One region of the Bradyrhizobium sp. CCBAU 53338 genome, then DNA from elsewhere that is predicted to be linked to it. Evidence: predicted binding sites of a transcription regulator. Region 1 holds the regulator's gene; each other region holds the start of a gene.
The links. The regulator LexA, encoded in region 1, represses DNA repair genes until DNA is damaged. The targets are predictions, from matches to a motif close to TGTTCNNNNTGTGTTCNG.
Positions count from the first base shown of each region.

Region 2: the regulator LexA is predicted to act here: its motif matches at 1,483-1,500, upstream of XH90_RS26885 (PA0069 family radical SAM protein).
Region 3: the regulator LexA is predicted to act here: its motif matches at 1,630-1,647, upstream of XH90_RS03005 (helicase-related protein).

Region 1 covers NZ_CP030048.1:3,795,714-3,799,887, forward strand. The annotation lists gene XH90_RS17800 (ComEC/Rec2 family competence protein) at 1-611, shown strand, start outside; gene XH90_RS17805 (hypothetical protein) at 622-1,056, opposite strand; gene XH90_RS17810 (hypothetical protein) at 1,250-1,453, opposite strand; gene lexA (transcriptional repressor LexA) at 1,637-2,338, opposite strand; gene glp (gephyrin-like molybdotransferase Glp) at 2,515-3,726, opposite strand; gene XH90_RS17825 (hypothetical protein) at 3,952-4,146, opposite strand.
Region 2 covers NZ_CP030048.1:5,745,458-5,749,631, reverse strand. The annotation lists gene XH90_RS26890 (phosphoketolase) at 1-1,311, opposite strand, end outside; gene XH90_RS26885 (PA0069 family radical SAM protein) at 1,522-2,697, shown strand; gene XH90_RS26880 (ribonuclease HII) at 2,786-3,571, shown strand; gene XH90_RS26875 (glycosyltransferase family 39 protein) at 3,671-4,174, shown strand, end outside.
Region 3 covers NZ_CP030048.1:630,069-634,242, forward strand. The annotation lists gene XH90_RS03000 (DUF3108 domain-containing protein) at 507-1,316, shown strand; gene XH90_RS03005 (helicase-related protein) at 1,773-4,174, shown strand, end outside.

The DNA.
Region 1 (4,174 bases):
TGTTGCGCACGCCGCTGCGCTGGTCGGGTGCTTGCGTGCTCGTGGCTGCGACCGTCTGGGGGCTGTCGGTCCGGCAACCCGATATCCTGATTGCCGCTGACGGCCAGAACGTCGCAGTGCGAGGCAGGGATGGGCAACTGCACGTGATCAGAATGAAGAAGGACAATTTTCTGCTCAAGGAGTGGCTTGCCGCCGACGCTGACCCGCGCGACACGGCCAGCGCCTCGCTTGGTGACGGCGTGTCATGCGACGACGCCGGCTGCGTGACGACGCTCGCCGACGGTCGCATGATTGCGCTGTCGCTACGCATCGACGCGCTGGCCGACGATTGCAGTCGTGCCGCGCTGCTGGTGACGACCAGGCCTACGGCGCCGGATTGCGCCGCGATGGTGGTCGATCGACCGCGTCTCGCGCACCAGGGCGCGCTGGCGCTCACACAGCGCGGTGACGGTTTTGCGATTCAGGCTGTGAGGGGAAGGGGCGCAAACCGCCCCTGGTCGCCGGCGGCGACCGGCGATGGAGACTTCGAGCAGACCCTCATGCCAAGGTCGGTAGCTCCACGCTCCCGGGACGTAACACCGTCGGAGGCCGACCTTCAGGCTGAGGAGTAAGATCGACCTTTCAGCCGATCGGCAGGCGCGGCGTCGTGGTGCGGCTGTCAGCGATCCCTTGCGGCTTCTGCTCGCGCTCGCCGAGCGGCTGGGTCACGGGCAGTTGCAGCACGGTTGCGCGCTGGCCTTCGACGAGCTGCGTCACCAGCACGTATTTGCCATCGGGGAATTCGATCGCATCGTGATGACGATCGGGAATGTGCGGATCGACCTTGCCGAACTTGCCGACGCGCGAGTTGACGGTGCGCGTCCAGATCCACCTGTTATCGTAACGGACGTTGTCGGCGAACGCGAGCTCCGTTCCCGGCAGCAGGCAGACCGCGACCGACATGTCGGCTTCGGAGGCGAAGCCGCGCGTCGAGGTGCCGCGAAATGTTGTCGTGACGATCGTCTCGCCGACTTCTGCGGGACGTGTCGCGACGGCATGCAGGCTATAGTCACACATCGGGTGCTCCTCATCAGGGATAGCAACCCGCGCCTCTGGCCTGGAGGCGCAGGCCTCTATCAGAGTGGAAGCCTGCAAGACTCCGCTCGGTTGTAGGCAAATCTGCGGCTCGGATACGCAAGCCGCAATCACAATATCTTTCCCGAACCGCCAGGAACAAAGCCTGCTTCCGTGCATTCGGCGACCGTCGCCGTCAGCGTCCGGCCGGTGCCGACCAGCCCGAATATGGCCATGCCGGCCGCGAGGATTGCTCGACGGTATTATGCGCATCACGCAATTGCGCGCTCGTCGCCTGCGGCGCCTTGCGGGCGCGATGTTGCGGCTGCGCAGCGAGGGCTTGTGACGCCGATGCTGCAATCAGCGCCATCGTGACGGTGCTCAGGAAGATCTTGCGCATGGTTGTCTCCTCGGTCGCCTGGAGGCTTATGAAGCGATGCGTGCTTCGTCGCGGCGTGCCGAGGATGTAGTACTGGAGAGGGGGCCGGATAATCTGTGCAAAACCAGAAAGACCATCCGGCCGGAGCGGACAATCGTCCGCTCCGATCGTTGAATGCGCGTGAGCGCTCAGGTCGTCCGGCGCTCAGTACTTCCGATACAGTCCGATCAGCTTGCCCTGGATCTTGACCCGGTTGGGCGGGAGGATGCGGACCTCGTAGGCCGCGTTGGCCGGCTCCAGCGCGATCGAGGCGCCGCGGCGGCGGAAGCGCTTCAAGGTGGCTTCCTCGTCGTCGATCAGCGCGACCACGATATCGCCGGTGTCGCAGCTCTCGTTGCGCTGGATCAGCGCCATGTCGCCGTCGAGAATGCCGGCGTCGACCATGGAATCGCCGCGCACTTCGAGCGCGTAGTGCTCGCCAGCGCCCAGCATGTCAGGGGGGACGCTGATGGTGTGGCTGCGGGTCTGCAGCGCCTCGATGGGCGTGCCGGCTGCGATCCGGCCCATGACGGGCACCGCGACCGGACGCTCGCCCTCGTCGGCGGGCGGGCTCGATGTCGTGCGCACCTTGCCGAGATTGCCTTCGATGACGCTTGGCGTGAAGCCGCGGCGGCTACCGGCGGCGGCTTGGAGCTCCGGCAGCTTGATCACCTCGATGGCGCGGGCCCGGTTGGGCAGGCGGCGGATGAAGCCACGCTCCTCGAGCGCCGTGATCAGGCGGTGGATGCCCGACTTCGAGCGCAGATCGAGCGCGTCCTTCATCTCGTCGAAGGAGGGCGGCACGCCGCTTTCCTTCAGCCGCTCGCTGATGAACCGCAGGAGCTCGTATTGTTTGCGCGTTAACATCTCGACCAAAATCCCCCTGACGATGTCGTTCGATTCCGAGACGCTGAATTCAGCAATAAGCCGCTACATGCTCGAAACAAATCATGAACGAACACTATATGTTCGATACATGTTCCGCAACTGCTTAATTTACCGTGAACGCGGCAAAGTTCGCGGAACGGTTGCGAACGATGCGCTCAGGCGGGCAGTCGCAACACCTCGCAGTGCGCTCCCGCTTCGGCCTTCGGTGCGAATGGCGGACGCACGAGAAGTGCCTGTGCCGCAGCGAGATTCGCAAGCAGCGAGGAGTCCTGGTGATTGACGGGAAGGGCGACGAGCGTGCCGTCGGCACGCTCGTCGAGACGCGCACGCAGATAATCCTCGCGCTGGTCATTGGCGCCGACGTCGCGGCCGAGCACGGCGCGTTCGCGGCGATGATGGACAACCGAACGGCCGGACAAAGCGCGAATCAGCGGGACCATGAAGAGGAAACCGCACACGTAGGAAGACACGGGATTGCCGGGCAGGCCGATCACGCGCATCGCTCCGAGCTGTCCGTTCATCATCGGCTTGCCCGGCCGCATTGCGATCTTCCAGAACGCCATCGCAGTGCCTTCGTCCCGGAGTGCCTGCTGCACCAGATCGTGGTCGCCGACCGAGGCGCCGCCCGTCGTGATCAGGATGTCGGCGCTGGATTCTCGCGCGCGGCGGATACCGGCGCTGGTGGCGGCAAGCGTATCTGCGGCAACGCCGAGGTCGATGGTGTCGGCGCCCTCGCTGCGGGCGAGCGCGTGCAGGGCGTAGCCGTTGGAATAGACGATCTGGCCATGACCGGGCGTCGATCCCGGCATCACCAGTTCGTCGCCGGTCGCGAGGATCGCGACTTTCGGACGGCGGCACACCGCGAGCTGCGGGTGGTTCATGCCGGCGGCAAGTGCAAGGTCCCGCTCGGTGAGCCGTACGCCCTTGCGCAGGAGCACGTCGCCCTCGCGGAAATCGATGCCGGCGGGGCGAATGTGGCGCCCGGTGACGGCGGCCTCCTTGATGGTGATGCGCTTGCCGTCGGTGACGGTGTCCTCCTGGATCACGACCGCATCCGCACCATCGGGGATGACACCACCGGTGAAGATTCGCACGGCTTCGCCGGCGCTGACGGTCCCTGCGAACGGCCGGCCGGCTGCGACTTCGCCGATGACGACAAGCTGCGCCCCGGGCTTCGCCGCATCGGCCGCACGAACGGCATAGCCGTCCATCGCCGACATCGCCTGCGGCGGCTGCGTCCGCCGCGCCGCGACGTCGCGCGCGAGCACGCGGTGGAAGGCCGCGTCGAGTGCGACGACCTCTTCGGTCAGCGGCTGCGCGCCGGCAAGCACCGCGGCGAGCGCGTCGGAAACCGGCATCAGGGCCACGGGTGAAAACTCCAGCTGCGCCCGTTCGGGCAAATCGGCGGCGAGAGTTCTAGCCGAGTGCAGGCGCAGAGGCAAAACGGTGGTCGCGCAGCATGATTTATCGTGCGTCGTCAGCTTGGCGACGAAGGCGCAAGATCAAAGTCGCCGCGGCATGATCCGGAAGGCGAAGCAGACCGGTTCGAGGATGGCCATGGCGAGGATGACGAGAGCCACGGCCAGCACCGGTCAGGTCCCCGGCTGCTTGTCCGGACTGACGTCTGGCGCTTCGGGACTCTGGTCCCTGTCAGGCATCGGATCGGCCTGGGCCTTGAGATCGGCGGCCTTGCTGATCAGTTTTGCGGAAAGGTCAGAATCCGAGGTGGTTCTGGCGTATTTCATCAGCAGAGAGGCCTGCTTGGTGAGGTAGGTTTTGCCCAACACGATGATAAGTCCGATGTAGAATTCCCAA
Region 2 (4,174 bases), 1.9 Mb from region 1:
CTCGAATACGGCATCGAGCCGGTTTGACGCGGTCTCATCAGGACCCATGATGCGGAAGTTGCGCTCCTTCGCGTTGAGACGAATGACGTCGCGCAGGAATCTTCCAAGTTCGCGCGTGGCCTCGCCGGTGACGGTGCCGGGATGCGGTACCTCGACCGCGAAACTGCGGAAGTCGGGAAGCTTCAGCTCCTTCTTCAGCAGGCCGCCATTGGCGTGGGGATTGGTGCCCATGCGCCTGTTGCCTTCGGGCGCCAGCGCCTGAAGCTCCGGAATGAGCGCGCCGCTTCTGTCGAACAGTTTTTCCGGCTCGTAGCTGCGCATCCAGTCTTCGAGAATCTTCAAGTGTGCCGGATTCTCGCGGCAGTTCGCGACGGGCACCTGATGCGCGCGCCAAAAGCCTTCGACCTTTTTGCCGTCGACCTCCTTCGGGCCGGTCCAGCCCTTCGGGCTGCGCAGCACGATCATCGGCCAGCGCGGCCGCGCGACGCTGGTTCGGCCGTCTCGGGCGTGCTGCTGGATCGAGTGGATGCTGGCGACCGCGACGTCGAGCGCATCCGCCATGGCCTGGTGCATCAGCTTCGGATCGTCGCCCTCTACGAACAGCGGCTCGTGGCCGAATCCGCGGAACAGATCGCGGATCTCGCTGTCGGGCATCCGCCCGAGCACGGTCGGATTTGCGATCTTGTAGCCGTTGAGGTGCAGGATCGGCAGCACTGCGCCGTCATGCGCGGGATTGAGGAACTTGTTGGAGTGCCAGGACGCCGCCAGCGGGCCGGTCTCGGCCTCGCCGTCGCCGACGACACAGGTGACGATCAAGTCAGGGTTGTCGAACGCCGCGCCATAGGCGTGCACCAGCGCATAGCCGAGTTCGCCGCCTTCGTGGATCGAGCCAGGTGTCTCCGGCGCCGCGTGGCTCGGGATGCCGCCGGGAAAGGAGAACTGCCTGAACAGTTTCCGCAATCCATCCGCGCTGCGCCCGATGTCAGGATAGATCTCGCTGTAGCTGCCTTCGAGGTAGGTGTTGGCCACCATGCCCGGACCGCCATGACCGGGACCGCAGACATAGAGCACGCTGATATCAAGCGCGCGGATAACGCGGTTGAGGTGCGCATAGATGAAATTCAGTCCCGGCGTCGTGCCCCAATGGCCGAGCAGGCGCGGCTTGATGTGCTCGGGTCGCAAGGGCTCGCGCAGCAGCGGATTGTCCAGGAGATAGATCTGCCCGACGGAGAGGTAGTTCGCCGCGCGCCAGTAGCGATCCAGGAGATCGAGGTCGCTGCTTGCAGCGGACGATTGTCGTTGAAATGTCATGATCCTGCCGACCTTCAGCGCAGATCGTCACCAACCGGGTTCCGGCGAGATCGATCCTTCCGCGGCATCAAACGGGATCGAGATGACCCGGTGTTGCGTGAGGTCAAAAGCCGGCGCGCGAAGTTTGGGCAGGTCTACTGTGCATGGGGTTGTTTTCGCGTTTTCGATTCTTGTTCTTGATTTGTTCCTTTCCCGTGCTATCTTGATGGCATGAGTCCAGCTTCTTCTTCTGCTCTCAAGCACCCGCCGGTCACGGCGCCCTCCGAGCCGGCGGGTGCGCCTTCCGATTTCCCCGCGGATTTTCCGGAACTTGGCGTCGCCATCGACCGCGCGCGCAGGCGAGGGCGGGGCGCGCAATCCAACGCCAGCGGCCGCTTCGAGGCCGAGGCGCGCGTCGCTTTCGATGACGGCTGGCAGAGCCTGGAAGAGCTGCCGCCGTTCAAGACCGTTGTCGGCGTCGACACCTCGCGCAAGGTGATCACCCGCAACGATTCCCCCGACATCGGCTTTGACCGCTCGATCAATCCCTATCGCGGCTGCGAGCACGGCTGCGTCTATTGCTTCGCACGGCCGACGCACGCCTATCTCGGCCTGTCGCCTGGGCTCGACTTCGAGTCGAAGCTGTTCGCCAAGCCCGAGGCGCCTGGTCTGCTCGAGAAGGAACTCGCGGCTTCCGGCTATGAGCCGCGGATGATCGCGATCGGCACCAACACCGATCCCTATCAGCCGATCGAGCGCGAGCGCAAAATCATGCGCGGCATTCTCGAAGTGCTGGAGCGCACCGGCCATCCCGTCGGCATCGTCACCAAGTCCGCGCTGGTGGTGCGCGACATCGACATTCTCGCAGCGATGGCCAGGCGCAATCTCGCCAAGGTCGCGATCTCGGTCACCTCGCTCGACCCGAAGCTCGCACGTACCATGGAGCCGCGCGCCTCGACGCCGCCGAAGCGGCTGGAGGCGCTGAAGCAACTCTCGGAGGCCGGAATCCCCACCACCGTGATGGTGGCGCCCGTGATCCCTGCGCTGAACGATTCCGAGATCGAGCGCATCCTCGACGCGGCCGCGCACGCCGGCGTCAAGGAAGCCTCCTACGTGCTGCTGCGGCTGCCGCTCGAGGTACGCGACCTCTTCCGCGAATGGCTGATGGCGAACTATCCGGACCGCTATCGCCACGTCTTCACCCTGATCCGCGACATGCGCGGCGGCCGCGACTACGATTCGAAATGGGGCGAGCGGATGAAGGGCACGGGACCGATGGCCTGGACCATCGGCCGGCGCTTCGAGATCGCCTGCGACCGGCTCGGTCTCAACAAGCGCCGCTGGAAGCTGACGACGGATCATTTTGCGCGGCCGAAGCAGAACGGCGAGCAGCTCAGCCTGTTCTGAGGCGCGGGCGTGGAGGCCGTCCGAGAATAACGGGAATTGCGCGGGTTCCCGGTTGCGCAGGCGAGGCGGCTTGCGCACGATCCCGGCCATGATTCGGGACAAGTCCGCCAGGAAACCGGCCAAAGCCGTGCCAGAGAAGGCTGCTGCGAAAAAAGCAGCGCCCGCCAAGGCAAGCTTTCGCCGCGAGCGCGCGCTGATCAAGCGCGGCGTCTGGCCGGTCGCGGGCTGCGACGAGGCCGGCCGCGGGCCGCTCGCTGGCCCCGTGGTGGCGGCCGCGGTGATTCTCGACCCTGATCGCATTCCGCGCGGCATCGACGATTCCAAGCGGCTGACCGCCGAAGAGCGTGAAAAGCTGTTCGACAGGATCTGCGCCACCGCGCAGGTCTCGGTCGCCGTCGCCTCGCCGGCGCGAATCGACCGCGACAACATACTGCGCGCCTCGCTGTGGGCGCTGAAGCGCGCGGTGGTCGCCTTGCCCGAGGCGCCCCGCCACGTTTTCGTCGACGGCCGCGACCGGCTCGACACGGCCTGCGACTGCGAAGCCGTGATCGGCGGCGACGGCATCGTACTGTCGATTGCAGCCGCCTCCATCGTCGCCAAGGTGACGCGCGACCGGCTGATGTGCGCGCTGGCGCAGGATTGTCCCGGTTATGGTTTCGAGCAGCACAAGGGCTATGGCGTGCCCGAGCATCTCGACGCGCTCGACCGCCTCGGCCCCACCATCCATCATCGCAGCTTCTTCGCTCCCGTCGTCGCCGCCCGCGCCAAGCACATGCCCTGGACGGTCGAGCCGGTGCGGGATCTGTTCGAGGTCGCCGAGGTCGAGGTGCAGGTGGAGGCCTCGGTTGAAATCGATGCTTCGGCAGGCCTCTAGCGTAGACTGGCGTTGCCACGACGCGTGGCGCCCTTTATCAAAACAGGCGTGAGCGAATAGGGCCGGCTGGACGGGTTGGCTGCATCTTGCGGGCGTTGCATGCGGTTTACCTCCCTGGTCATCGAGCTCATTCGCGCCCGGCCGCGACTGATCGTCTGGATTGCCGTGCTGCTCCAGGCCGCGATGTGGCTGCTGGTGGCGCTGTTGTTCTACCACAGCCCGCCCGGCAGCCTCGCGACCCTGCTGGCCTTCGGCAGGGAATACCAGGTCGGCACTGATCTCGGCCCGCCGCTGTCGATCTGGCTTGCCGATATCGCCTATCGCGTCGCGGGCGGCCACATGTTCGGCGTCTACGTGCTGGCCGAGCTCTGCGAGATCGCGACCTTCATCGCACTCTATCATCTGGCGCGCGCCGTCGTCGGCACCCAGCAGGCGGTGCTCGCCGTGCTCTTGACCATGACGGTGCTGGCCTTCTCCTCGTCGGCGCTCGACTTCGGCCCGCTGGTACTCGCGCGGCCGCTCTGGGCACTGCTGCTGCTGCATTCCTGGCAGATCATCGGCCAGCGCCGCGGCAATGCATGGTTCGCCTGGTCGATCGAAGCG
Region 3 (4,174 bases), 3.2 Mb from region 1:
CCCAACGATTGCGGCCGCCATTCGGGGCGCCACGGGGGCTAATTCTGTGTCCTTGCAGGGAGCGGGCGGACGTATAGGGGGATAGCGGCGGGTAGTCAAGGATTTGGGGCGGGGTTTCATGCCACGCAACAGGTGTCATCGCCCGGCTGGACCGGGCGATCCAGTATTCCAGAGGCCGGCGTTTGAGAGCTCGGCCTCACCAGATCCGTCTCGGCGTACTGGATACCCCGCTTTCGCGGGGTATGACAGCGGAATGGGCGGACAGAGGTATCGCAGCCCGCGGGTTCGCCCAATCACCAAAACGGCAGTGTTTGAAGCGTCTTACCATCACAAAAGGGGCGCAATCGCCGATGAATAGTCCGGTGAGTTCCCTGGCTTTGGCGCCTGGATGCATTGCTTAGCGCCGCAACTGGCTTAAGTAACAACCACTCGCTTCCCGATTGGATCGTCTCGTGCACACGCTCACCCTCTTTCCGCCCCGGCTGCGCGCGGCCGGCAGGCTGGCTTTGGCCGCTGTCGGCGGGCTGATGCTGGCGTGGGGGGCCGCGCCGGCCGCGGCGCAGGGCAAGCTCGAGGCGCAATACGAGGCTTCGCTATCGGGCATTCCGGTCGGCCGCGGCGCCTGGAACATCGATATCCAGGACGACGTGTTCTCGGCGGCGGCCTCCGGCGGCACCACGGGCATCCTGAAATCCTTCGCGGGCGGGTCCGGCACCGGCGCCTCGCAGGGGCGCATCGTCAACGGCGCGCTGGTCGCCTCCGCCTACCAGGCCTCCACCACCACCTCGAAGAAGACCGAAGAGATCCACATCACCCTCGACAAGGGCAATGTGAAGGAGTTCGGCATCATTCCGGAGCCGCCGGTCGACCCCGACCGCATCGTCGTCACCGATGCGCATCGCCGCGGCGTGTTCGATCCGATGACCGCCTCGCTGGTGCGCGTCCCCGGAACCGGCGATCCGCTGTCGCCGGAGGCCTGCCACGGCAGCGCGCCGGTGTTCGACGGCCGCATGCGCTACGAGCTCAGGCTCGATTTCAAGCGCATGGCGACCGTGAAGGCGGAGAAGGGCTATCATGGCCCGGTCGTGGTCTGCGCGCTCTATTTCGTGCCTGTGGCCGGCTACATCCCCGACCGCCCCGTGATCAAGTACCTCGCCGCCCAGCGCAACATCGAGATCGCGCTCGCCCCGGTCGCGGGCACCAGGATTTTGGTGCCGTTCTGGCTGAAGGTTCCGACCCCGCTCGGCCCGGCGATGCTGGAGGCGACCAGCTTCATCACGACGGCGCTGCCGCCGCGGGTCGCGAAGACGCAGTAGCGCTGCGCTACGATTCCCCGTTACATCAACGGCTTACCCGCCGCCACCGCGCCATCGGCCGCAAGGCCCTTTCTACTGTGCATGGGGTTGTTTTCGCGAGATTGAGTTGGGGCGCAGCTCTGCCGGGAATCCATTTGACTCCGTCCCGATTCTGATTCGACTCCGCGCCATCCCCAACTTAAGGAATTCCGCCCCCAAATCGTCGCTTGTGCGACGGCCCAAAACTCCATCTAGTGCGCAGGAAACGAGGCCCCGCGAGATGTTGCGTGAACGTAACGGGACTCCGGGGGGAGTCAGCGATTCGGCCGCGATTCGTTCTAGAGTCGTTCCGAAGCTTAAAGCGCGAGGGAAAAGCGTCGCAAAGTGAGACAGTTGCGCGAGTGTCGCGCGCCCGCACCCCGCCGCCCCAGATAGCACTGACATTCGCCAAAATCGCGATTACCTAATAAGCTAGACATGGCCTTTCCTCCTTCCCCCTTCGCTTCCGAGCGCGCGCCAGGCTCCGGCGTCACCGCGGTGCTCGGTCCGACCAACACCGGCAAGACCCATCTCGCCATCGAACGGATGCTCGCGCATTCCTCGGGGCTGATCGGCCTGCCGCTGCGCCTGCTCGCGCGCGAGGTCTACAACAAGATCGTCGCCCGCGTCGGGCCGGAGGCCGTCGCGCTGGTGACGGGCGAAGAGAAGATCAAGCCGAAGAACCCGCGTTATTGGGTCTCGACCGTCGAGGCGATGCCGCGCGACCTCGATGTCTCCTTCCTCGCCGTCGACGAGATCCAGATCGCCTCCGACCTCGAACGCGGCCACGTCTTCACCGACCGCATCCTCAACCGCCGCGGCCGCGACGAGACGCTGCTGCTGGGCGCGGCGACGATGCGTCCGATCATCGAGCGGCTGCTGCCGGGCGTGTCCATGATCACGCGGCCCCGCCTGTCGCAGCTCGAATTCGCCGGCGACCGCAAGATCACGCGCCAGCCGCGCCGCACCGCCATCGTCGCGTTCTCCGCCGACGAGGTCTACGCCATCGCCGAGCTGATCAAGCGCCAGCATGGCGGCGCGGCCGTGGTGCTCGGCTCGCTCTCGCCCCGCACGCGCAATGCGCAGGTCGAGATGTTCCAGAACGGCGACGTCGACTATCTCGTCGCCACCGACGCCGTCGGCATGGGCCTCAATCTCGACGTCGACCACGTCGCCTTCGCCTCCGACCGCAAGTTCGACGGCTACCAGTTCCGTCGCCTGACGCCGGCCGAGTTCGCGCAAGTCGCCGGCCGTGCCGGCCGCGCCACCCGCAACGGCACCTTCGGCACCACGGGCCGCTGCGGCCCGTTCGAGCCCGAGCTGGTGAACGCGCTCCAGAACCACGTCTTCGATCCCGTGAAGATGCTGCAATGGCGCAACTCGAAGCTGGATTTCTCCTCCCTCGGCGCGCTCCAGGTCTCGCTCAACCTCGCCCCCGGCCACGACACGCTGACGCGGGCGCCGATCGCCGAAGACATGCGCGTGCTCGACCATGCCGCCCGCGACGGCGAGGTGCGCGATATCGCGCATGGCAAGGCCGCCGTGGAGCGCCTGTGGGAAGCCTGCCAGGTCCCCGATTACCGCAAGCTCTCGCCCGCCGCCCATGCCGAGCTGGTGACGACGCTCTACGGCTTCCTGATGCAGAAGGGCTGCATCCCCGATTCCTGGTTCGCCGCCCAGGTCGACCAGGCCGACCGCGTCGACGGCGACATCGACACGCTGTCGGCCCGGATCGCGCAAATCCGCACCTGGACCTTCGTCGCCAACCGCCCGGACTGGCTGAAAGACCCCGAACGCTGGCAGGGGACCGCGCGGGAGGTCGAAAATAAATTATCGGATGCGCTCCACGAACGCTTGACTGAGCGTTTCGTTGATCGCCGGACCAGTGTATTGATGCGCCGCCTGCGGGAGAACACGAGCTTGAATACGGAAATCGGCAAGACCGGCGAAGTTATCGTCGAAGGCCATGTCATCGGCCGCCTCGATGGCTTCACCTTTGCACCGGATGCGGCGGAAGCCGGCTCCGATGCGAAAGCCTTGCAGGCTGCCGCGCAAGCGGTGCTCGCCGGCGAGATCAATGCGCGCGCCGAAAAGCTCGGCAACGCGCCGGACGACCAGTTCGTGCTGACGTCGGACGGCACCATCCGCTGGACCGGCGACGCCGTGGCGCGCCTCGTCGCCGCGGAGGAGGCGCTGCATCCGCGCATCCGCATCATCTCGGACGAGCGGCTGACCGGCGGTCCCCGCGACAAAGTGCAGGCGCGGCTCGACCTCTGGCTCAAGACCCATATCGAAAAGCTGCTCGGCCCGATGTTCGAGCTGTCGAAGGCCGAGGACGTCACGGGCATCGCCCGCGGCATCGCCTATCAGCTGGTCGAGGCGCTCGGCGTGCTCGAGCGCCCGAAGATCGCGAACGAGCTGAAGGATCTCGACCAGCCCTCGCGTGCGACGCTGCGCAAATACGGCGTCCGCTTCGGCGCTTACCACATCTATTTCCCCGGCATCCTCAAGCCCGCCGCGCGTGCGCTGGCCGCGCTCTTGTGGGCGCTGAAGCAGGACAATGTCGATCTGTCGGCATTGTCGGGCGCGCAGCATCTGGCCTCATCCGGCCGCACCTCGTTCCCGGTCGACAAGAGCTTGCCGCGCGACGCCTATCGCGTGCTCGGCTACAAGCAGGCCGGCGAGCGCGCCGTCCGCGTCGACATTCTCGAGCGCCTTGCCGATCTGATCCGCCCGGCGCTGGCCTGGCGCGAGAATTCGCCCGGCGAAAAGCCCGCCGGCGCGTTCGACGGCCGCAGCTTCGTGGTGACGCAGGCGATGACCTCGCTCACCGGCTCCGC